3 regions of the Streptomyces sp. NPDC050704 genome follow, and region 3 is predicted to be linked to each of the others. Evidence: riboswitches for the same ligand, from Rfam matches in the RefSeq annotation. Region 3 holds a riboswitch; each other region holds the start of a gene.

Region 1 (7,680 bases), on a different contig from region 3:
GTTGATGGACCCGTTGGAGACCGCCTGCATCGAGCACCCGGACCTGCTCGCGCAGAACGTGCGGGTGAGCGGAATCGGGCATCTCGCCCTGCCCGTGCACCCGGCCGTCGCGGTCGGCATACGGCAGGCGCTCGACGCCGAGGAAACGGGAGCCCGCACCGCCGCCCGCGCGGACGGCCTGACCGTGGCGTAATCCGGCCCGGCACGCAACGGGAAGCGGCACAAGCCGGGAACCAGGTAACCCAGGCAACCGGAATCGTCACGGCCGGTGGCTTCGCCGCGGGAAGCGGCGCAACGGAAGGCTTACCGGAAGCGGCTCAACCGGCTCCGGCCATCCGCGATTTCTCGAACAGTCATCGAACGCAAGGCCAAAGCTCTGCCCGCCCTCCGCCGAAAGGCGGCCGAATGCCCGTTTCCTGAGAGGGGGAAACCTGCCGAAGATTGTCGCGCCCTCATACCGCCGGGTACAGTCACCGCACTGCTCTGCCAGCCCCTGTTGTCGAGGCGAAAGAGAAGTTGGTGAACGACCGTCACCCGTCGGGGACCGTAACTCCCCCGGCCCCGGCTCCCGAAGCCGCCTCGGCGCACTACGCGTCCCATGGCGGACAGGGCGTCCAGTACGGCGACTTCACCACGTACGACGGATACTCCGCCACCGGTTTTGACGCGACAGCCACCGGCTCGTACGACACGACGGGCAGCTACGACACGTCGGGCGCCTACGCGACGACGACCTTCGACACCGACCCCCTCTTCGGCGACCTTCCCGGCGACGGGAGCGGAACCGGAAGCAACGGCGGCGGCACGGGTTCGTACGACGCCACGCAGTGGTCCACGGGCGGCCAACAGACGCTGAACTACGACCCGTACGCGGCCCAGCACCACGCCGCGTACGAGACCGGCAGCTACGACACGACCGGCGTCTGGCCGGACGCCGGTTACCAGCAGCTCGGCGCGATCCCGGCGCAGGCCGCGGGGCCCGACCCCACCGGCCAGTGGGACGCGAACGCGTGGCAGCAGGCCGATCCGGTCGGCGGAACCCAGCAGTGGACCGCGCCGACCTTCGACACGGGCGCGTACGACGCGACGGCCTGGAACTCGGACGGCGGCGACCAGGCACATCAGAACCACCAGACGCATCAGGCGCAGGGACATGATCAGGCGCTGACCGAGCATCAGGCCGCCCACGAGTCGTACGACCAACCGGAGTCCTACGAGCAGCACGGGTCCTACGACCAGCAGGCCACCTCGGTCTTCGAGCAGGTCGGGTACGAGGAACAGGCCGCCGTGGAGGGGGAGTTCACTTCCTCCGACGGCGTCAACTCGGGCACCGACGTGGGCACCGGTCATCACACCGGTGCCCACGACCACGATGAGCTCCCGCTCCTGGACGACGTCGAGGAGATCGCCCCCGCGGCCTCCGCGGCCCGCGCCACCCCCGGCTCCCGCTCGGCGGCGCGCGCGGCGGGCCGTTCCGCCTCGCGTTCCCGCCGCCGTACCCCGCCCAAGCGTTCCGCGCTGCTGACGGTCGCCGTGCCCTCGGCGTGTGTGATGGGTGTGGCCGGGATCGCCGCCGCGACGGTGCTGCCCGGCGGGAGCGGGGACGACGTCAAGGAGACGACCGTCGCCGCGCCCGACGTGAGTGCCGTGAAACCGGCCGCCGTGAACAACAAGCTCGACACCCAGCTGGAGAACCTCTCGGCGGACGCGGACGACTTCGCCGACCGGGCCAGCCGGACGCAGGAACGTATCGACTTGAAGGCCCAGCAGGACGCGGAGAAGCGGAAGGCCGCCGAGGAGGCGGCCCGCAAGGAGCGGCTGCGTCCGAAGTTCGCGCTGCCGGTCGCGCAGAAGGGGCTCAGCGCCTACTACGGACAGGCCGGCATCAACTGGATGTCCGTGCACACCGGCATCGACTTCCCCGTCTCGTACGGCACGACGGTGATGGCCGCGACCGACGGGACCGTCCGCACGGAGTGGAACAGCGCGTACGGCAACATGGTCATCGTCACCGCCAAGGACGGCACGGAGACCTGGTACTGCCACCTCGCCAGCTACAAGGTGGCCTCCGGCGCCGTCGTGAAGGCCGGGGACCCGATCGCGTTCTCCGGCAACTCCGGCAACTCCACCGGCCCGCACCTCCACTTCGAGGTACGCCCGGCCGGCGGCTCGGCGATCGACCCGCTCCCGTGGCTGCGGAGCCACGGCCTCAACCCGACGTAATCGAGCCACCGGGCCCCAGAGATCCAGGGCCCGGACCCACGCCCGGCCCCACCCACAAGGCTCGACGCGACCGAACCGTCGAGCCCCCGCAAGCCCCGGAGCTAGGGCCCTAGAGCTTCTCCACCGGCGCGTACCGCAGCAGCAACCGCTTCGGCTTCTCCTCGCCGAAGTCGACCGTCGCTTCCGAGTTCGCCCCCGTGCCCTTCACGCCGACCACCGTGCCCAGGCCGAACTGGTCGTGGGTGACCCGGTCCCCCACCGCCAGCGACACCACCGGCTTCTCGCTCGCGCCGCCGCGCCGCGTCGCGAAGCCGGACGCACCAGAGGCCGCCGAGCGCGACCGGGACGAGGACAGGGAAGCCGCCACACCGGCGGCGGGACCGGAGTTCACCGGCCCCATGGAGCCCGTCCGCTTCCACTCCAGATGCGCCTCCGGGATCTCCTCCAGGAAACGGGACGGCGGGTTGTACGAGGGCTGCCCCCAGGCGCTGCGCATCGACGACCGCGTCAGGTACAGCCGCTCCCGCGCGCGCGTGATGCCGACGTACGCGAGCCGCCGCTCCTCCTCCAGCTCCTTGGTCTGGCCGAGTGCGCGCATGTGCGGGAAGACGCCGTCCTCCATGCCGGTCAGGAACACCACGGGGAACTCGAGACCCTTGGCGGTGTGGAGGGTCATCAGCGTTATGACACCGGACCCGTCCTCCTCCTCGTCCGGGATCTGGTCCGAGTCGGCGACGAGCGCGACCCGCTCCAGGAAGGCGGAGAGCCCGCCCGCCGCCGCCTCGCCCTCACCGGCCTCCTGCTCGAACTCCAGGGCCACGGCGGCGAGTTCCTGGAGGTTCTCGATGCGGGTCTCGTCCTGCGGGTCGGTGGAGGCCTGCAACTCGGCCAGGTAGCCGGTGCGTTCGAGGATCGCCTCCAGGACGGTCGCCGGGCCCGCGCCCGACTCGACGACGGTCCGCAGGTCCTCCATCAGCGTGTTGAACCGCTTGACGGCGTTGGTCGAGCGGGCCGCCATGCCGTACGCCTCGTCGACGCGGCGCAGCGCCTGCGGGAAGCTGATCTTCTCGCGCTGGGAGAGCGCGTCGATCATCGCCTCGGCACGGTCGCCGATGCCTCGCTTGGGCACGTTCAGGATGCGGCGCAGCGGTACGGAGTCCTCGGGGTTCGCGAGCACGCGAAGGTACGCCAGGACGTCCCGGACCTCCTTGCGCTCGTAGAAGCGGACGCCGCCGACGACCTTGTAGGGCAGGCCGACCCGGATGAAGACCTCTTCGAAGACACGGGACTGCGCGTTCGTACGGTAGAAGACGGCGACGTCACCCGCCTTCGCGTCGCCCGCGTCCGTGAGCCGGTCGATCTCGTCGGCGATGAACTGGGCCTCGTCGTGCTCCGTGTCGGCCACGTAGCCGGTGATCTGGGAGCCCGCGCCCGCGTTGGTCCACAGGTTCTTCGGGCGGCGGCTCTCGTTGCGCTCGATGACCGCGTTGGCGGCGGTGAGGATCGTCTGGGTGGAGCGGTAGTTCTGCTCCAGGAGGATCGTCTTCGCGTTCGGGTAGTCCTCCTCGAACTGGAGGATGTTGCGGATGGTGGCGCCGCGGAACGCGTAGATGGACTGGTCGGCGTCGCCCACGACGCACAGCTCACCCGGGTCCTGGTCCTCGCCGGAGGGGCCCACCAGCTCCCGTACGAGCGCGTACTGGGCGTGGTTCGTGTCCTGGTACTCGTCCACGAGCACGTGGCGGAAGCGGCGGCGGTAGTGCTCGGCGACGTCCGGGAAGGCCCGGAACAGGTTGACCGTCGTCATGATCAGGTCGTCGAAGTCCAGCGCGTTCGCCTCGCGCAGCCGTGACTGGTACATCGCGTAGGCCTGGGCGAGGGTCTTCTCGAAACCGTCGACGGCCTGGCCCGCGAAGTCCTCCTCGTCGATCAGCTCGTTCTTCAGGTTCGAGATCTTGGCGCTGAACGACTTGGGCGGGAAGCGCTTGGGGTCGAGGTCCAGGTCGCGGCAGACCAGGGCCATGAGGCGCTTGCTGTCGGCGGCGTCGTAGATCGAGAACGACGACGTGAAGCCGAGCTTCTTCGACTCCCTGCGCAGGATGCGGACGCACGCGCTGTGGAAGGTCATCACCCACATCGCGTGGGCGCGCGGGCCGACGAGGTGCTCGACGCGCTCCTTCATCTCGCCCGCGGCCTTGTTCGTGAAGGTGATCGCGAGGATCTCGCCCGGGTGCACCTTGCGTTCGCCCAGCAGATGGGCGATCCGGTGGGTGAGCACCCGGGTCTTGCCGGAGCCGGCGCCGGCCACGATGAGCAGGGGCGAGCCGTGGTGCGTCACGGCCGCGCGCTGGTTCTCGTTCAGCCCGTCCAGGAGCGCGGCCGGGTCCACGTACGGGCGCGGGGCGCCGTCGCGGTAGTGGCCGTCCCGGCTCGGCGGCACGTCGAAGCGGCCGCCGAACAGGTCGTCCGGAACCGGCTCCGGCGCCTCGTCCTCGGGCGGCGGCGGGGGCTCTTCCTCGTGGGCCTTGGAAGGCTTGAGGTCCGCCAGGAAGCTGTCATCAAAGAGGCTGCTCATCGCCCTCCGAGTCTAGGCGCCCCCACTGACACCCCGCCGCCACCCCGAAAACTCGACGGAATTCGCACCCCGCCCGCAGAATCCGGGCCCGGCGGAACCGCCCCTCAGAAGCCGAGGATCTTCCAGAGCTGACCGCCTGGCGTCTTCTTGCCCTCCATCACCGTCCCGTCACGGTCCGCGACGGACCAGGCGGAGACGAAGACCTTCCCGTCGTACGGGTCCACCGCCACGCCCGCCGGGAACGGCACCTTCACGCTCGTACGCTTGCCGCCGTCGTGCGCGACCTTGGTCACGCGTCCGGCGAAGAGCTGGCTGACGTACAGGTCGCCGCTGCCGTTGAAGGCGATCCCGGTGATCGAACCGAAGCCGCCCTGCCGGCCGAGGATCTTCCCGGTGCGGGGGTCGACGCGCCAGACACGGGCGGTCGGCTTCGCGGCCTCGCCGTTCAGCTCGCCGACGTAGAGCTTGCCGTCCGGACCGAGGGCGAGGGAGGTGGGCACGGACTCGTTCCCGTCGTGGTCGGGGAAGACCGTGAGAGCGCGGGTCCTGCCCCGCGGCGAGACCTCGATCAGGTCGTTGCCCGCCGCGTCGGCGACGATCTTCCGGCCGTCGGGGAGCGCGAGCACGCCGTACGGGTTGGATTCGATCGTGGCCTTGTGCGGGTTGTGCTTCAGCTCGACGGCGGCGATGTCGGCGGCGATCCGCGCCTTGCCGTGGGTGATGCCCAGCAGCTTGCCGAGGGTGTTCCAGGGCCTGCCCTCGGGGACGCCGGCCTCGGGCGGGGCCCAGGTCTCGACGCCCCACACACCGCCGTCGAGGGCCGAGACGCCGTTGAGCCCGACCGCGAAGCCGCCGTCCTTGGCGGCCGAGGAGGGCAGCCCGCCGACCAGCCTGCGCTGCTGCCAACTGCCGCCGTTCCAGAAGACCTTGGTGACTCCCGCGGTGGTCCCGATGCACTGGACCTCTTCCGGGCTGCCGCCGCCGGTGCACGTCCTGCCGCCCCGGCCGGCTTCGGCGACGTACACCCGGCCGTTGCCGTAGGAGAGTTGACGCGGGTTGTCGAGGCCGGTCGCGATCACCCGTACGACGGGCTTCCCGCCGGAACCGCTCGCCGAACTCGCGGGGGCGACGCCCGCCGTGACGGCGAGAGCGACCCCGGTGGCCGAGGCGACGAGAAGTTGTCCTGTACGCACCTTGTACGCCCTGCGTGCCATACGTACCCCCTGAGTCGGGCGGTCGGCGCCGGGCTGTCCCGGGCCGGGCCGAGCCGACCTTAATGGCCGGAACCAGGCGGACTCCGTAACTCCGTACAACTCATCGCAGATCCTTCCGTATTGACCTCGAAGAGCGATGCTTGAGGCTGAGGTCACGAAAATGTATCGGGCATATCGCACATCAAACTTCACAAGAGCCACACGAATTGGCTAACTTGCCGAGTGGGCCGCCCGACCTCCACCGGCGAACATCGCCGGGCCGAGCGGCCTCCGCCGAATCCGGCACGCCCTCGTGGCCGACGGAACCGGGGACCCACCGAACTTGGGGTGAATCGGTCCGACTCCCTTCCGGGACGAGGACCGTAGGGCAAACCTTCCGAAGCACTCGCCCGAACCCGACAGCTAACCCGGTAGGCGGATGACGGAAGGAGTCGCCCTCGTGGCGCCACACCGCAAGACGCGGCCGCCCAGTCCCATGGGCATGAGGACCCCGGCCCTCGCCACCGCGGCCCTCACCTCGGTTGCCCTCCTCTCCCAGACGGCGAACGCCTCACCCGCCGCGGAGCCCAAGCCGAGCCTGGAGGAAGTCCAGAAGAAGGTCGACGACCTCTACCAGCAGGCGGGGACGGCCACCGAGAAGTACAACGGGGCCAAGGAGAAGACCACCAAGCAGCGCAAGCAGGTGGACACCCTGCTGGACGACGTCGCCCAGCGCACGGAGAAGCTCAACGAGGCGCGCGAGGAACTCGGTACGTTCGCCGCCGCGCAGTACCGCACGGGCGCCTCCACTCCGGACACCGCTTCCCTCCTCCTCGCGGACAACCCGCAGGACTACTTCGACCAGACCCAGCTGATGAGCCGGCTGACCAGCCGCCAGAAGCAGGCCGTCGACGACTACGCGACGCAGCAGGCCGCTACGACGGAGAAGCGGCAGGAGGCGTCCGAGAGCCTGGAGACGCTCACCACGACGCAGAGCACGCTGAAGACGTCCAAGGCGGACGTGCAGCGGAAGCTCGCCGAGGCGCGCGGACTCCTCTCGAAGCTGACCGCCGACGAGAAGGCGCGGCTCGCGGCGATCGAGCGGGAGAAGCAGGAAGAGGCACGGCGCAAGGCCGACGAGCTGGCGCGGCAGCAGGCCGCCGCCGAGGAGCAGCGGCGCCAGGAGGAGGCCGCGCAGGCCCAGCAGGGCACGGGAACGTCCACGGGCGGCACGGGGACCTCGACCGGTGCGGGGAGCGCCTCGGGGACCGACTCCTCCACCACCGCCAAGGCCGACAAGGCGCTCGCCTTCGCCCGCGATCAGATCGGCAAGCCGTACGTGTGGGGCGCGAGCGGCCCCGGCTCCTACGACTGCTCGGGCCTCACCCAGGCCGCCTGGAAGGCCGCGGGCGTCACGCTCCCGCGCACCACCTGGGACCAGGTCAACGTCGGCACGACGGTCTCGGTGAACAGCGCGCAGCCCGGCGACCTCGTCTTCTTCTACGACGACATCAGCCACGTCGGCATCTACATCGGCGACGGCATGATGATCCACGCGCCCAAGCCGGGGGCGTACGTCCGCGAGGAGTCGATCTACTACATGCCGATCCACAGCGTGGTGCGGCCGGCGTAAGGCACCTCCAGGACCTTCAGGACTCTCACCAGGGCTCGGGGCGGCCGCTGTTCAGG
Region 2 (7,680 bases), on a different contig from region 3:
CGCGTTCACCGAGAACATCCTCTACCTCGGCACCGCCTTCGGCACCGACCAGCTCAGCGGCGACACCGGCATCGCCTCCGTCACCGCCGCGACCTTCTTCGTACGCGTGATCATGTCGCCCTTCGCGCACCCGCTGTTCACCGTGCTCACCGGCATCGGCTTCGGCATCGCCGCCCTCTCGGCGGACCGCCACCAGGTGCGCCGCGTGCTGCTCCCGCTCACCGGACTGCTGCTCGCGATGGGCATGCACGCGGTCTGGAACGGCTCGTCGGCCTTCGGCGAGTACGGCTTCTTCGCGGTGTACGCCGCGTTCATGGTGCCCGCGTTCGGGCTGCTCACCTGGCTGGCCATCCGGACGCGCCAGCGCGAACTCGGCACGGTGCGCGCCGAACTGCCCGCGTACGCCATGGCCGGCTGGCTCACCATGCCCGAGCCGTTCGTCCTCGGCTCGATGAAGGCACGGCGGCTGGCCCGCGACTACGCCGCCCACAACGGCGGGCGGGCGGCGGGCCGGGCCGTCGAGGAGTACGAGGCGTACGCGACGTCTCTGGCGTTCCTGCGCCACCGGGGGCGCCGCGGCCGCGCCGGCGCCGACTTCGTCGTCCGCGAACGGGAGCTGCTGCGGGAGCTGTGGGCCCGGCGCGACGTGGCCCGCCCCGCGCTCGCCTACGCGGCCCGGGTGACGGCTCCGACGCCGGTACCGCCGCCGTGGCCGGTGTACGGGTACCCGTACGGGCAGGCGGCGCCGCATCCCGCGTACAACCCGTACCTTTCGTAACTCCCGAGCCCTCCGCTGCGTCAGGCAGCGGTCCCGTCAGGTCAGGCGGAGGCCGCCGTCAGCTTCGCGAGGTCCGCGTCCGTCAGTGTCAGGTCGGCCACCCCGAGCAGCGCCGGAAGCTGTTCGAGGTTGCGGGCGCTGGCGATCGGCGCCGCCACCGTCGGGCGGGACAGCAGCCAGGCCAGGGCGACCGTCGCGAGCTCGGCCCCGCGCTCCTGCCCGACCTCGTCCAGCGCCGCCAGGACGCGCCGCCCCCGCTCCGACTCCAGATACGCGCCCGCCGCGCCGGCCCGGGGGCTGTCGATCTGGACCCCCGGCCGGTACTTGCCGGTGAGGAAGCCCTTGGCGAGCGCGGAGTACGGCACGACGGCCAGCCCGCCCCGGGAGGCGATGTCCTGGAGCGGGCCCTCGTAGGTGTCGCGCGAGACGAGGCTGTAGTGGGGCTGCAGCGCGACATACCGCGCGAGGCCCTCGCGGTCGGAGAGGTCGAGGGACTCCTGGAGCCGCTCGGGGGAGATGTTGGAGGCGGCGATCGCCCGCACCTTGCCGGCGCGCACCAGCTCGTCCAGAGCCGTGAGGATCTCCTCGACCGGCACCGAGGGGTCGTCGAAGTGCGTGTAGTAGAGGTCGACGTAGTCGGTCCGCAGCCGCCGCAGCGACGCCTCGACCCCGCCCTTGACGGTCCCGGCGGACAGCCCCTTGTACTGGGGATGGCCGCCGACCTTGGTCGCGATCAGCATGTCGGCCCGATTGCCGCGCGCGGCGAGCCAGTTGCCGATGACGGTCTCCGACTCGCCGCCCTCGTTGCCGGGCGCCCAGGCCGAGTACACGTCGGCGGTGTCCACGAAGTTCCCGCCCGCGGCCGCGTACGCGTCGAGCACGGCGAAGGACTGCGCCTCGTCGGCGGTCCAGCCGAAGACGTTGCCGCCGAGGGCGAGCGGGAAGACCTCGAGGTCGGACGAACCCAGCTGGCGAAGAGAAGTCATACGTAGGTCAACGACCGTACCGGACGGCCGTATTCCGTACGCACAGAGCCGGAGAGCCGGGCCTTACGGGTTGAGCCCCTTGCTCCGCATCCACGCCATCGGGTCGATGCCGTCGCCGCCGCTCGTGTGGACCTCCATGTGGAGGTGCGCCCCGGTGACGTTGCCGGTCGCGCCCACGCGGCCGATGACGTCGCCCGTGTTGACCTTCTGCCCGACGCTGACGCTGATCGACGACTGGTGGGCGTACCAGATCTCCGTACCGTCGTCGAGCGTGAGGACCGTGCGGTAGCCGTACGACCCGTTCCAGCCGGCCTCGGTGATCGTGCCGGTGTGGACGGCCTTGAGCGGCGTCCCCGTGGGAGCGGCGAAGTCCAGGCCCGTGTGCTGGCCGGAGGACCACAGCGAGCCGGACTGACCGAAGGTCGAGGTGATGGTGTACGAGGAGGTCGGCAGCGTGAACTGCTTGGCGAGCTCGGCGAGGCGCGCGGCCTCGGCCTTCTCCTTGGCCTCCTGGTCCGCCTTCTTCTTGGCGGCGGCGATCTTGGCCCGGGCGGCGTCCCGCTCCTTGGCGGCCTGATCGGCGGCGGCGGCCTCGGCGGCCTGCTGGGCCTCGCGGTCCACCTGGTCCTGCTGCTGCTCGGCCTGGAGCATGATCCGGGAGCGCAGGGCCTCGCCGGCGTCCGCGGTGCCCTGTTCGGCGTCGGCGGTGGTGGTCAGGCCCGCTGCGGTGAGCGGCGTGCCGGCCTCCTCGGCGGAGTCGTCGTCCGAGATCAGCGAGCCCACGTTCGGCAGGTCGGGCATCGAGATCGACACCGGCGGCTTGCCGGTCTGCGCGGTGGCCATGCCGCCCGCGCCGACGGCGGCTATGACACCGACGCCCAGAACGGTCGAGCTGCGTGCGAGTCCTCCGCCGCGCTGCTTGGAGACGCGGTGCTTACCGCGTACGGGACGGAGGGAATCCGCGGTGGGATTCCACTCCTCCCAGGTGTCCTCGTCCTTGCGGATGCCGTAGGCGAAGACGTCGAGCTTCTTCTCACCCGAGGTCTCGCCAGGTGTTTCACCCGACAACTCGCTTGGTGCGAACGAGGGTTGGGGAGCGGGGCGGTTGGACGCCACGTGGGCGCACTCCTTTCCTTCCTTCTCGCCTACCGGGTTAGCTGACGGGTTCGGAGCAGGAAGGTCTCCTACGCGCGTCAACCGCGGTATCCTCACCGCGAATAACGCCCGATTCACCCCAATTAGTGGTTCCCCGGTTCCCTTGCGGGATTCGGCACGTGCACACGGAGCCGACTCTTGTGACGGCTGGGACGACCGCGCTGCGTTATCGAACGTTAATAGACGCGGGTACCGGATTCCAAGCTGTTCCGAGTGATCGTTAAGGCTCTTGGCCTGGACTTACAGGTCATGAGCGGTTCAAACCGGGCGAGTTGACCCGCAATCGAGGGTGATCCCTATGGTGATGGTGTGTCAGTTGTTATGCGCAGGGGCGTCATTCGACTACCACGGGTGATATAGCGGCCATGGAAGCTCACGGCCGTCGTACGGCGATCAGCGCCATGGCGGTCGGCGCGCAGCTCCATGTCGGCCGACGAAAATGACTTGAGGCCGGAATCCAATGGATTCCGGCCTCAGGCCTTCAGTAGCGGGGACAGGATTTGAACCTGCGACCTCTGGGTTATGAGCCCAGCGAGCTACCGAGCTGCTCCACCCCGCGTCGTTGAACTCAACTATACGCCATCTGCGGGACCCCCAGCACCACGGTTTACGTCGCCCGCCCTTCACCGGGGGTTTCGGCTGGGGCAGGGGTCAGCCGAGGAGGTGGCGGTTGGGCGCGGTCGCCCGCTCCTCGTACTCCGGGAGTACGAGGACGGTGGCGCCCTCCGCCGCCAGCAGCCCGCTGCCGTCCGCGGCCGCCACGAACGTGTCCGGCTCGCGCCAGGCCGTGACGACCCGGCGCACGCCCGCGTCGAGGATCAGCCGGGCGCAGGGTGCGGGCCGGGAAGCACGGCGGGCGCACGGCTCCAGGCTGCTGTAGACCGTGGCGGTGGCGAGGCGCGGGTCGGCGGGGCCGAGCTTGGCGAGCGCTGCCTCCTCGGCGTGCGACACCGGGTCGGACTCGCGGGAGTGGCCGCGGGCCAGCTCCGTACCGTCGGCCGCGACGACGACCGCGCCGACGCTGAACGCGGTCCGCGAGGGCGGGCAGTCGGCGGCGAGTTCGCAGGCGAGCCCCAGCCAGTGCCGGTCGGCGGCGGTGGCGAGCGGACCGGCACCGGGGGCGGTGGGCACGTACCGCATGAGGACCACGTCTCCGACGGGCCGGGTCTCGACCAGCCGCATCCGGTTGCGGGGGCCGCCCGGGTATCCGCCGGGCCCGAACAGCCGTGGCGCGTCCGGCTGCCCCACGACGAGCGGTGCGAGGGCGAGCTGCAGCTCGTCCGCGAGCCCCTGCCGGAGGAGCTGGGTGTGCACCCGGCCGCCCCCTTCGACCATGAGGCGCCGGACGCCGCGTACGTCGTGGAGGTGCGCGAGTACGGCCCGCCAGTCCAGCTCGGGGCCGACGGGGACGACGTCGACGCCCAGGCCGTGCAGGGCTTCAGCGGCCCTCCGGGCGCCCTTGTCGGACGTGTAGACGATCTTCTCGCCGCCGGTGGACCAGAAGTTCGCGGCCGGGTCCAGGTCGCCGCTGCCGCTGACGGTGACCTTCAGCGGGTACGCGGGCCGGCCGGCGGCGACCCGGGCCGCGCGCCGCTCGGCGGAGTTGACCAGCAGCCGGGGGTTGTCGGCGCGCAGGGTGCCCGCGCCGACCAGGATCGCGTCGGACTCGGCCCGCACCTCGTCGACCCGGTCGAAGTCGGCCGGCCCGGAGAGCAGCAGCCGGTCGGGCCCGGTGTCGTCCAGGCAGCCGTCGAGGGAGACGGCGGCGGACAACAGGACGTAGGGGTGAGGCATGAACGCGCTTCCTTTCGGACCTTGCCTGATCTTGTCGGACCTTGCGTTTTCGCGTTCGGACTTCGCGAAGGCGAGCCGGGACAGGCCTGGGCTTGGTTCAAGTTTGAAACAAACCTACACTGGGTGCATGACGACCCGCTGGCTCACTCCCGAGGAGCAGCGCGCCTGGCGCGCGTACGTCGCAGCCTCCCTGCTCCTGGAGGACGCGATCGACCGGCAGCTCCAGCAGGAGGCCGGCATGCCACACCTCTACTACTCCATCCTGGCCAACCTCTCCGAGATGCCGGGCCGCCGTCTGCGCATGACCGATCTCGCCGAGAAGCTGAAGATCACCCGCAGCCGCCTGACGTACGCGGTGACCCGCCTGGAGAAGGACGGGGCGGTACGCCGCGAGGGCTGCCGCAGCGACAAGCGGGGCAGCCTGGCGATTCTGACGGACGAGGGGCTGGCCGTCCTGGAACGCACGGCGCCCGGCCATGTCGAGACGGTCCGCACGTCCCTCTTCGACAATCTCACTCCGGAGCAGGTGGGACAGCTGGAGGACATCTGTACGGGGATCGCGCGAGGCCTGGAGGGGGACGACCCGCAGGCCATGCCGGACGACGTCCCGTGGCGCCGCCGCTCCTCCACGACCACCACGACCACCACGAACTGCACCTGAGTCGCAGCACACTCTTTGCTTCAATTTTTAAGCATGTCCTCAAAATGTGGGGTAGGGTCTCGATTCGAGGATCTGCTTCAAAACTGAAGCAGATAAGAACCTGGACCTGGACCGGAGTACCCGCATGCCCGACTACCCCGCCGCCACCCCGCGCGCACGCGTCCGGGTCCCGCTGCGCTTCCACGACGGTTACAGCGTCGACGCCGAACTGGTCACCTTCCACGGCCTGACCGACGGCCAGGAACACGTGGCCGTCGTGCTCGGCACCCCGTCCGCGACCCCGCTGGTCCGCCTCCACTCCGAGTGCCTGACCGGTGACGTCTTCGGCTCCGCCCGCTGCGACTGCGGCCCGCAGCTGCGGGAGGCGGTCGAGCAGATCGCCACGCGTGGCGGCGTGCTCCTCTACCTCCGCCAGGAGGGCCGGGGCATAGGCCTCTACAACAAGCTCGACGCGTACGCCCTCCAGGACCAGGGCCTCGACACCTACGCCGCCAACACGGCCCTGGGCCTTCCTGAGGACGCCCGCGACTACACGGCGGCGGCCCAGATGCTGACGGCACTCGGCATTACGGAGCTCGACCTCCTCTCCAACAACCCGGACAAGGCGGAACAGCTCCGCTCGCTGGGCATCGACGTCCAGCACCGCGTCCCGACGGGCGTCTTCACGACGGCCCACAACGTCCACTACCTGCGGGCGAAGGTCCTGCAGACCCAGCACACGCTGCCGCTGGCGGAGCTTACGGCGGGCTAACGGCCTGGCCAGGCATACGGTCGATCGAGGCTTCGCCGTGCGGGTGATACGGGACGGACGCACGCTGAGAGCATGAACACCAGCCCTCCCGACGGACCTCCCGAGGGCCCACTCCAGCCTCCGCCGGGGAGTCTTCGGTCTCCCCCTCCACCTCGTCGGCCAAGGCCGGCCCGAAGAGTCCTCACTCATGCGGCCGCAGTCACCGTGGGCCTGATCGTCGGAACAGTGATCGGTTTTGCCGCCGACCGCCCCACGGACGAAGCCCAGCAGCCCACCGAGACCGTCACCTCGACATCCACCGAGCAGACCGTCACCTCGACACCCACTGACGAGCCCGCTACGTCGACACCCACCGACGAGACCACCCCCAAGCAGGACGGCAGTCTCAAGATGGGCGCCAAGATGGACATCGTCGACGCCGGGAAAAACCTCCACATGACTGTCCAAGCCGTGGAGTATCAGCAGCCCTACAAAGGCCCTCAGCCCCAGGCACCCGAGAACTTCCAGGGTGGCGACGTCTGGGCAACCGCCGAGGTCAAGGTGTGCAACGTCGACGGCGCGAGTATCACCGTCAGCCAGTTCCCCTGGTCCCTGGCGTACAAGGACGGCACGAGCATCGGGATCACCGGTTCCTCCGGCGGAGACATGCCCAAGCCGGAGTTCCCGATGGACAAGACCCTCAAGTCCGGCCGTTGCGCGGCCGGCCTCATCGCCTTCCCGGTATCCGGCGAGAACACCCCAGAGTTCGTCGTCTACGACCCCGAGGAAGGCGAACCCGCCGAGTGGGCGATCAATAAAGGCTGACACAAGAGGTGCGCCCCGCGGCCGGGGCGCAAGACGGGCGCCCTTACCGCCGCCCCCTCGCCACCGCCGTAGAACCGCAGGGCTGCGCTCCTGCCTCGATGTAGCCGGTCTCAGCTCCTGGGCTCCTCACTCACCTCAGCGTCCGGCACAAGCAGGCGCATGCCGCGGGACTCTGCGACCCGCAGCACATCGCTCAGGCACTCGGCGAGCCGGAGCCCCGCGTAACGCACCTCGGTGTACGGGGACATGGGGTCGTCCAGCACCTTCCGGGCATGGCCGAGCACGTCAGCGCCCATGGCCAGTTGCACGGCTTCCATCTCGTCGGCCAGGCGGGACAGGTACCCGCCTCCGTCGCCCGGCACGAGAAAACACGGCTTGCCCTCCGGGGACGGCCACGGCAGCAGGCGGGGCGCGATGACAGGTTCCATCAGGCGGCCACCTCCCTCGCGCCGATCAGGTGCTGGTCGAGATCGATCCCGAGATCGGCGGCGAGCACCAGGGCGATCCGACGTCGACGCTGGCGCGCGCGTTCCTGTTCGTGCGCGACGAGGTAGGGGCGCGCCAGGGCGGTCGCGCCGCCGTCGAGCGGGCCGTCCAGTCCGTATGGGGAGCGGTGGGCGGGGAGTCGCACGGTGGCAGGGTGGGGCGTGGTCGGGCGCTGGACTGCTGGCGAGGCGGGTCGGGCCCCTGCTCGACGCCTTCCCGTGCCGGGGGCAAACACGAGTCGCAGCCATTGGACAGCCTGGCCGAT
Region 3 (7,680 bases):
CGGGGTCTTCGTGCTGCGGCGGGCCATCGCTGCTGCGGCTCCTTCACAGTCTCTGCCTGGGCATGAACGGGTTCTGACGGGCTCCATTGTGGACCGGCCCACTGACAACGCGGACCACGACCCGTCCGTACGGGCTTCCGGGGGCGCCCGCGTGCTCGCTCTCGGCGTAGGCGGGGCGGGAACTTCGCCAGCTGTCGGCGCGCTTGCATACAGTGGCACGACTAGCAGGAATTGAGCAGTTTTCCGCGATCGAAGGGACGTACATGCCCATGGGTCACACGGCCACAGCCGAGGCCGGCTCCGGCGGCCTGACAGCGACCGAGCACCGCCTGGCGAACGGCCTGCGCGTGGTGCTCTCGGAGGACCACCTGACCCCGGTCGCGGCGGTGTGCCTCTGGTACGACGTCGGCTCGCGCCATGAGGTCAAGGGCCGCACCGGGCTTGCCCACCTCTTCGAGCACCTGATGTTCCAGGGCTCGGGGCAGGTGAAGGGCAACGGTCACTTCGAACTGGTGCAGGGCGCGGGCGGTTCGCTCAACGGCACGACCAGTTTCGAGCGCACCAACTACTTCGAGACCATGCCCACGCACCAGTTGGAGCTCGCCCTCTGGCTGGAAGCCGACCGTATGGGCTCGCTGCTCGCCGCGCTCGACGACGAGTCGATGGAGAACCAGCGGGACGTCGTCAAGAACGAGCGCCGGCAGCGGTACGACAACGTCCCGTACGGCACCGCTTTCGAGAAGCTGACCGCTCTCGCCTACCCGGAGGGCCACCCCTACCACCACACCCCGATCGGGTCGATGGCGGACCTGGACGCGGCCACGCTGGAAGACGCGCGCGCCTTTTTCCGCACCTACTACGCGCCCAACAACGCCGTCCTGTCGGTTGTCGGAGACATCGACCCGGAGCAGGCGCTCGCCTGGGTCGAGAAGTACTTCGGCTCGATCAAGGGCCACGACGGCAAGCCCGCCCCGCGTGACGGCGCGCTGCCGGAGACCATCGGCGAGCAGCTGCGCGAGGTCGTCGAGGAGGAGGTCCCGGCCCGCGCGCTGATGGCCGCCTACCGGCTGCCGGAGGACGGCACGCGCGCGTGCGACGCGGCCGACCTGGCCCTGACCGTCCTCGGCGGCGGCGAGTCGTCCCGGCTCTACAACCGGCTCGTACGCCGTGACCGCACCGCCGTGGCCGCCGGGTTCGGCCTGCTGCGCCTCGCCGGAGCGCCCTCCCTGGGGTGGCTCGACGTGAAGACGTCCGGCGACGTCAAGGTGCCGGTCATCGAGGCCGCCGTCGACGAGGAGCTCGCCCGGTTCGCCGAGGAGGGCCCCACGGCCGAGGAGATGGAGCGCGCCCAGGCCCAGTTGGAGCGCGAATGGCTGGACCGGCTCGGCACGGTCGCGGGCCGCGCCGACGAACTGTGCCGGTACGCCGTGCTGTTCGGCGACCCGCAGCTCGCCCTGACCGCCGTCCAGCGCGTGCTGGAGGTCACGGCCGCGGAGGTCCAGGAGGTCGCCAAGGCCCGCCTGCGCCCGGACAACCGGGCGGTGCTGGTCTACGAGCCGCTCGCCGCCGATGCCGCAGATGACGCCGACTCCGCTGAAGACACCGACGAGGAGGCGGCCAAGTGACCGAGCTCGCCACGATGGAATTCCACCCGCAGCCCCAGGCCGGCGAGGCCCGGCCCTGGGCCTTCCCGGCACCCGAGCGCGGCACGCTCGACAACGGCCTGACGGTGCTGCGCTGCCACCGCCCCGGCCAGCAGGTCGTGGCCGTCGAAATCCTCCTGGCCGCCCCGCTGGAGGCCGAGCCGCAGGGCCTGGACGGCATCGCCACGATCATGGCGCGGGCGTTCTCCGAAGGCACCGACAAGCACTCCGCCGAGGAGTTCGCCGCCGAGCTGGAGCGCTGCGGCGCCACCCTCGACGCCCACGCCGACCACCCCGGCGTACGGATCAGCCTCGAAGTCCCCGTTTCCAGGCTCCCCAAGGCGCTCGGTCTGCTCGCCGACGCCCTCAGGGCGCCCGCGTTCGAGGACAGCGAGGTCGAGCGGCTGGTGCGCAACCGGCTCGACGAGATCCCGCACGAGACCGCCAACCCGGCCCGCCGCGCCGCCAAGGAGCTCTCCAGGCAGCTCTTCCCGGCGACCTCGCGCATGTCGCGGCCGCGCCAGGGCACCGAGGAGACGGTCTCCGCGATCGACTCGGCGGCCGTACGCGCCTTCTACGAGAAGCACGTACGCCCCGCCACGGCCACCTCCGTCGTCGTCGGTGACCTCACCGGCGTCGACCTGGACGCCCTGCTCGGCGACACGCTCGGCGCCTGGACCGGCTCGCCGGCCCAGGCGCGTCCGGTGCCGCCGGTGACCGCCGACGACACCGGCCGCGTGATCATCGTCGACCGTCCCGGAGCCGTTCAGACGCAGCTGCTCATCGGCCGCGTCGGCGCCGACCGGCACGACCGTGTGTGGCCCGCCCAGGTGCTCGGCACGTACTGCCTCGGCGGCACCCTCACCTCACGCCTGGACCGCGTCCTGCGCGAGGAAAAGGGTTACACCTACGGTGTGCGGGCGTTCGGTCAGGTGCTGCGCTCCGCGCCGGACGGGACGGGCGTCGCGATGCTCGCCATCAGCGGCTCCGTGGACACCCCGAACACCGGCCCGGCGCTCGACGACCTCTGGAAGGTGCTGCGCACCCTCGCGGCCGAGGGCCTGACGGACGCCGAGCGGGACGTCGCCGTGCAGAACCTGGTGGGCGTGGCTCCCCTGAAGTACGAGACCGCGGGCGCCGTCGCGGGCACGCTCGCCGACCAGGTCGAGCAGCACCTGCCGGACGACTACCAGGCCACGCTGTACCAGCAGCTCGCCGCCACCGGCACCGTGGAGGCCACCGCGGCCGCCGTGAGCGCCTTCCCGGTGGACCGTCTGGTGACCGTCCTCGTCGGTGACGCCGCTCAGATCGAGGAGCCGGTCAAGGCCCTCGGAATCGGCGAAGTGAGCGTCGTACCGGCGGAGTAGAGATCAGGCAGCTTGCCGGGGCCCAGGCGACTGAAGAGTCGCCTGGGCCCTCTTTTGCCCGGACTTCGTCCTCAACTCGCCTGTTGTCCGTATTGATTCGCAGGTTGTCCGTATTGATGGGGAGGTTGCCTGTCTGCCCTGTGGCATACACAACAAAAGCCTTGATCCGTTTGTTGATTGAAAGTTCCCGCGCTTAGCGTCGGTCCGGCTGTTCGTCAGGCAGTGCGCCGCACCCGCGGCACCGGACAGTCATCGCCGAGTCCCCGTACGGCGCGAGCCAGGGGAGCCGGGGACCCATACGAAGTCCCTGGGGTGAATCGGACGCCCTCCACGAAGCGGAGGGGGCCCGTAGGAGACCTTCCTGCTCCGAACCCGTCAGCTAACCCGGTAGGCGAGAAGGAAGGAAAGGACCAGCCACTTCATGGCGTTCACCCGCGCCACCGGGAAGCACCGTCGCCCGAGCCGTCTCACCCGTACCTCCACGCACGCCGTCGGCGTCGCGGCCTTCACCACCACCGGTGTCATCGGAACCCTCGCCGCTCCCGCCCTCGCCGCCGAGAGCGCGGTCGAGCAGACCGGCCTCACCCAGGCCATCACCATCGCCGACTCGGTCGCCGACCAGATCGACGCGCAGGCCCAGGCGCAGCAGCAGGCCGCCGACGAGGCCGCCGCCCTCCAGAAGGCCGAAGAAGAGGCGAAGAGGGCCGAGGCGGCCGCGGAGAAGCGCGCCGAGGAGAAGGTCAAGAAGGAGCGCGAGGCCGAGGCCCGTGCCGCCCGCGAGGCCGAGCGCAAGCGCCTCAACGCGTACACCGCGCCGATCAACGGCTCGTACATCTCCACGGGCTACAAGTCCGGCGGCGCCGTCTGGTCCTCCGGCAGCCACACCGGCATCGACTTCCACGCCGCGAGCGGCACCGCCGTCCACGCGGTGGGCTCAGGCGAGGTCGTGGAGGCCGGCTGGGGAGGCGCGTACGGCAACAACATCGTCATCAAGATGACCGACGGCACGTACACCCAGTACGGCCACCTGTCGTCCATCGGTGTCTCCGTCGGCCAGACGGTCACCCCGGGTCAGCAGATAGGCCTCTCCGGGGCCACCGGCAACGTCACCGGGGCGCACCTCCACTTCGAGGCGCGTACGTCCCCGGAGTACGGCTCCGACATCGACCCCGGGGCGTACCTCCGCTCGCACGGCGTGAACGTCTGACGGCTCGCGACACCACGCGTACCTCTCCCGAAGGCCCCGGCTCACCGAGTCGGGGCTTTCGTGCGTCCTGACCTGTTCTCCGACCGGACGACTGCCTGTTCAGTGGCGTGGTGTGTCCAAAAAATAGCCATGGATTCCGGCCCGCCATCGGAATTTCCGGTTCTCTGCAATAGAGTCACTGAACGAGCGTCAATCGACCGCGTTTCGCGGGGATTAAGGCGGAGGTCCGGTCATGCGTATTCCCGCGCATTCGGTATGCACGGCGATCCGTGACGACATCGTCGCGGGTGTCTACGAGCGCGGCGGCCGGCTCACCGAGGAACTGCTCGCGCGTCGCTACGGAGTCTCGCGGGTCCCCGTGCGCGAGGCCCTGCGCACCCTGGAGGCGGAGGGCTTCGTCGTCACGCGCCGCCATGCGGGCGCGTGCGTCGCGGAGCCCACCGAGCAGGAGGGCGCGGACCTGCTGGAGATGCGCATACTGCTGGAGCCGCTGGGCGCCGCGCGCGCCGCCCAGCGCCGCACGGAGGCGCACCTCAAGGTGCTGCGAGGCCTGGTCAGGCTGGGTCAGGAGCGGGCCAGGAGGGGCAACAGCGAGGATCTGCGCTCGCTCGGCGGCTGGTTCCACGAGACGCTCGCACAGGCCTCCGGCAGCCCCGCGCTGACCTCGACACTCGCCCAGTTGCGGCACAAGATCGCCTGGATGTACTCGGTGGAGGCGTCGGCCCACCCCGCCGAGTCCTGGGGTGAGCACGGCGCCATCGTGGACGCCGTGGCACGCGGCGACAGTGACCGGGCCCGGGCGATCACCTCGCTGCACACCGAGCGGGCGACGGCCGCGCACCGGCTGCGCTTTCCCGGCAGCGGTGATCGCGTGGAGCGTGTGAGGACTTCGCAACCTCCCGTAAACACGGCAGGTCTGCGGCATTAACAGTGGCGCCGTATACAAAGAGGGATATTCGGTTGGGGCCTATTTCTGCTGCCCCTTTTTCCACCCGCCGGGAATTTCCGTGCGGGTGATTTCCGCGTGGGCGGAAACGGGCACATGGACGGCGCACGAAAAGGCGCGAGCGGTGTACGCGAAAACGGCGGAGCCGCGTCGCCCGGAATGGGCCGACGCGGCTCCGCCGCACGGTGATCCGCGAGACTAGACCGTCTCGGGAAGCTCATCGAGGCCCTCGGCGACCAGCTTCGCCAGGCGGTCGAGCGCGACGTCCGCGTTCTCGGCGTCTGAGGCCAGCACGATCTCCTCGCCGCCCTGGGCGCCAAGACCCAGCACCGCGAGCATGGAGGCGGCGTTGACGGGGTTGCCGTCGGCCTTGGCGATCGTCACGGGGACGCCGGAGGCCGTGGCCGCCCGGACGAAGATGGAAGCGGGGCGGGCGTGGAGGCCCTCGGCCCAGCCGACGTTGACGCGGCGCTCAGCCATGTGATGCTGCCCTTCAGGTGTCTCACGGTTGTCTAGACCATTGTTCCACAGCGTGAAGCGTGTCCCGGGCGGGTGCGGGTCCCGGCCGGCAGTCGTCCTCGGTCGCCCCCGGACCGCCTCGCGCCGTTGTCGGACGCGAGCCGTACTCTGGGGCCCATGCAGACCGCGTCGGACCGGCATGAGTACCCCGCTCACTGGGAGGCCGATGTCGTGCTGCGCGACGGCGGCACCGCACGCATCCGGCCCATCACGGCCGACGACGCGGACCGCCTCATCAGCTTCTACGAGCAGGTGTCCGACGAGTCGAAGTACTACCGCTTCTTCGCCCCGTATCCACGCCTGTCCGCCAAGGACGTCCATCGCTTCACCCACCACGACTTTGTGGACCGGGTGGGACTCGCGGCCACGGTCGGCGGCGAGTTCATCGCCACCGTACGCTACGACCGCATCAACGCCGAGGGCCTGTCCGCCTCGGCTCCCGCGGACGAGGCCGAGGTCGCCTTCCTCGTGCAGGACGCCCACCAGGGGCGGGGTGTCGCGTCCGCCCTCCTCGAACACATCGGGGCCGTCGCCCGGGAGCGGGACATCCGCCGCTTCGCCGCCGAGGTGCTGCCCGCCAACAACAAGATGATCAAGGTGTTCACGGACGCCGGGTACCAGCAGAAGCGCAGCTTCGAGGACGGTGTCGTACGCCTGGAGTTCGACCTGGAGCCCACCGACCGCTCCCTCGCAGTGCAGCGCGCGCGGGAGCAGCGGGCCGAGGGGCGGTCCGTGGCCCGGCTCCTCGCGCCCGGTTCGGTCGCCGTCATCGGGGCCGGCCGCACACCCGGGGGAGTGGGCCGCAGGGTCCTCGAGAACCTTCGCGCCGCCGGGTTCACCGGACGCCTGTACGCGGTGAACGGGGCCCTTCAGGAGAAGGAGCTCGCCGGGGTCCCCGCGCACCGCTCCGTGCGTGACATCGCCGGGCCCGTCGACCTCGCCGTCGTCGCCGTGCCGGCCGAGCGCGTCCCCGAAGTCGTCGCCGAGTGCGGTGAGCACGGAGTGCAGGGGCTCGTGGTGGTCTCCGCCGGGTACGCCGAGAGCGGTCCCGAGGGCCGGGAGCGCCAGCGCGAACTCGTACGCCAGGCCCGTACGTACGGGATGCGCATCATCGGACCGAACGCCTTCGGAGTCATCAACACCTCCCCCCAGGTGCGGCTCAACGCCTCGCTCGCTCCGGAGATGCCGCGAGCCGGGCGGATCGGCCTGTTCGCGCAGTCCGGCGCCATCGGCATCGCGCTGCTCTCCCGGCTGCACCGGCGCGGCGGCGGGGTCACGGGCGTGACCGGGGTGTCGACGTTCGTCTCCTCGGGCAACCGCGCGGACGTGTCCGGCAACGACGTCCTTCAGTACTGGTACGACGACCCCGACACCGATGTCGCGCTCATGTACCTCGAATCCATCGGGAACCCGCGGAAGTTCACCCGCCTCGCGCGGCGCACGGCGGCCGCGAAGCCGCTGGTCGTCGTCCAGGGCGCACGTCACGGCGGGGCCGCTCCCCAGGGGCATGCGGTACGGGCCACCCGGCTGCCGCACGCCACCGTGTCGGCGCTGCTGCGGCAGGCCGGGGTCATCCGGGTGGACACGATCACGGAGCTGGTCGACGCGGGCCTGCTGCTGGCGCGCCAGCCGTTGCCGCCCGGGCCCCGGGTGGCGATCCTCGGGAACTCCGAGTCGCTGGGGCTGCTCACGTACGACGCGTGTCTGGCCGAAGGCCTGCGACCGCTGCCGCCCAGGGATCTGACCACGGCGGCCGCCGCGGAGGACTTCCACGCGGCGCTGGCGCATGCCCTCGCCGACGACGCGTGCGACGCCGTGGTCGTCACCGCCATTCCGACGGTCGGGGAGGCCACGGCGGCGGACGCGGCCCTCGCGGAGGCGCTCCGCTCGGCGTCAGCCGCGGCTCCGGCCAAGCCGGTGCTCGTGGTCCACGTGGAGCTCGGCGGGCTCGCGGAGGCGCTCTCCGCGGCCACCAGTACGGCACCCCAGCCCGTCGAA

The links. A riboswitch is a leader RNA that binds a small molecule or an ion and turns the genes downstream of it on or off. The one in region 3 is predicted to bind cyclic di-AMP.
Positions count from the first base shown of each region.
Region 1: it holds a riboswitch for cyclic di-AMP, as region 3 does, so the genes downstream of both, AB0I18_RS00010 (NlpC/P60 family protein) here and AB0I18_RS25055 (M23 family metallopeptidase) in region 3, are expected to answer to the same signal.
Region 2: it holds a riboswitch for cyclic di-AMP, as region 3 does, so the genes downstream of both, AB0I18_RS35130 (M23 family metallopeptidase) here and AB0I18_RS25055 (M23 family metallopeptidase) in region 3, are expected to answer to the same signal.

Region 1 is NZ_JBFAHW010000001.1:805-8,484, reverse strand. Features, by position in the region: gene AB0I18_RS00030 (alpha/beta fold hydrolase) at 1-193, shown strand, start outside; gene AB0I18_RS00025 (M23 family metallopeptidase) at 520-2,223, shown strand; gene pcrA (DNA helicase PcrA) at 2,333-4,798, opposite strand; gene AB0I18_RS00015 (ScyD/ScyE family protein) at 4,903-6,012, opposite strand; cyclic di-AMP (ydaO/yuaA leader) riboswitch at 6,274-6,445, shown strand; gene AB0I18_RS00010 (NlpC/P60 family protein) at 6,452-7,624, shown strand.
Region 2 is NZ_JBFAHW010000078.1:33,624-41,303, reverse strand. Features, by position in the region: gene AB0I18_RS35140 (PrsW family intramembrane metalloprotease) at 1-778, shown strand, start outside; gene AB0I18_RS35135 (aldo/keto reductase) at 820-1,764, opposite strand; gene AB0I18_RS35130 (M23 family metallopeptidase) at 1,828-2,880, opposite strand; cyclic di-AMP (ydaO/yuaA leader) riboswitch at 2,892-3,047, opposite strand; tRNA gene AB0I18_RS35125 (tRNA-Met) at 3,405-3,478, opposite strand; gene AB0I18_RS35120 (dihydrofolate reductase family protein) at 3,571-4,713, opposite strand; gene AB0I18_RS35115 (MarR family transcriptional regulator) at 4,841-5,374, shown strand; gene ribA (GTP cyclohydrolase II) at 5,499-6,125, shown strand; gene AB0I18_RS35105 (DUF4352 domain-containing protein) at 6,351-6,929, shown strand; gene AB0I18_RS35100 (hypothetical protein) at 7,040-7,357, opposite strand; gene AB0I18_RS35095 (hypothetical protein) at 7,357-7,560, opposite strand.
Region 3 is NZ_JBFAHW010000043.1:56,895-64,574, reverse strand. Features, by position in the region: gene AB0I18_RS25070 (DNA topoisomerase IV subunit A) at 1-27, opposite strand, end outside; gene AB0I18_RS25065 (pitrilysin family protein) at 264-1,625, shown strand; gene AB0I18_RS25060 (pitrilysin family protein) at 1,622-3,010, shown strand; cyclic di-AMP (ydaO/yuaA leader) riboswitch at 3,254-3,418, shown strand; gene AB0I18_RS25055 (M23 family metallopeptidase) at 3,432-4,217, shown strand; gene AB0I18_RS25050 (GntR family transcriptional regulator) at 4,450-5,145, shown strand; gene AB0I18_RS25045 (HPr family phosphocarrier protein) at 5,362-5,643, opposite strand; gene AB0I18_RS25040 (GNAT family N-acetyltransferase) at 5,800-7,680, shown strand, end outside.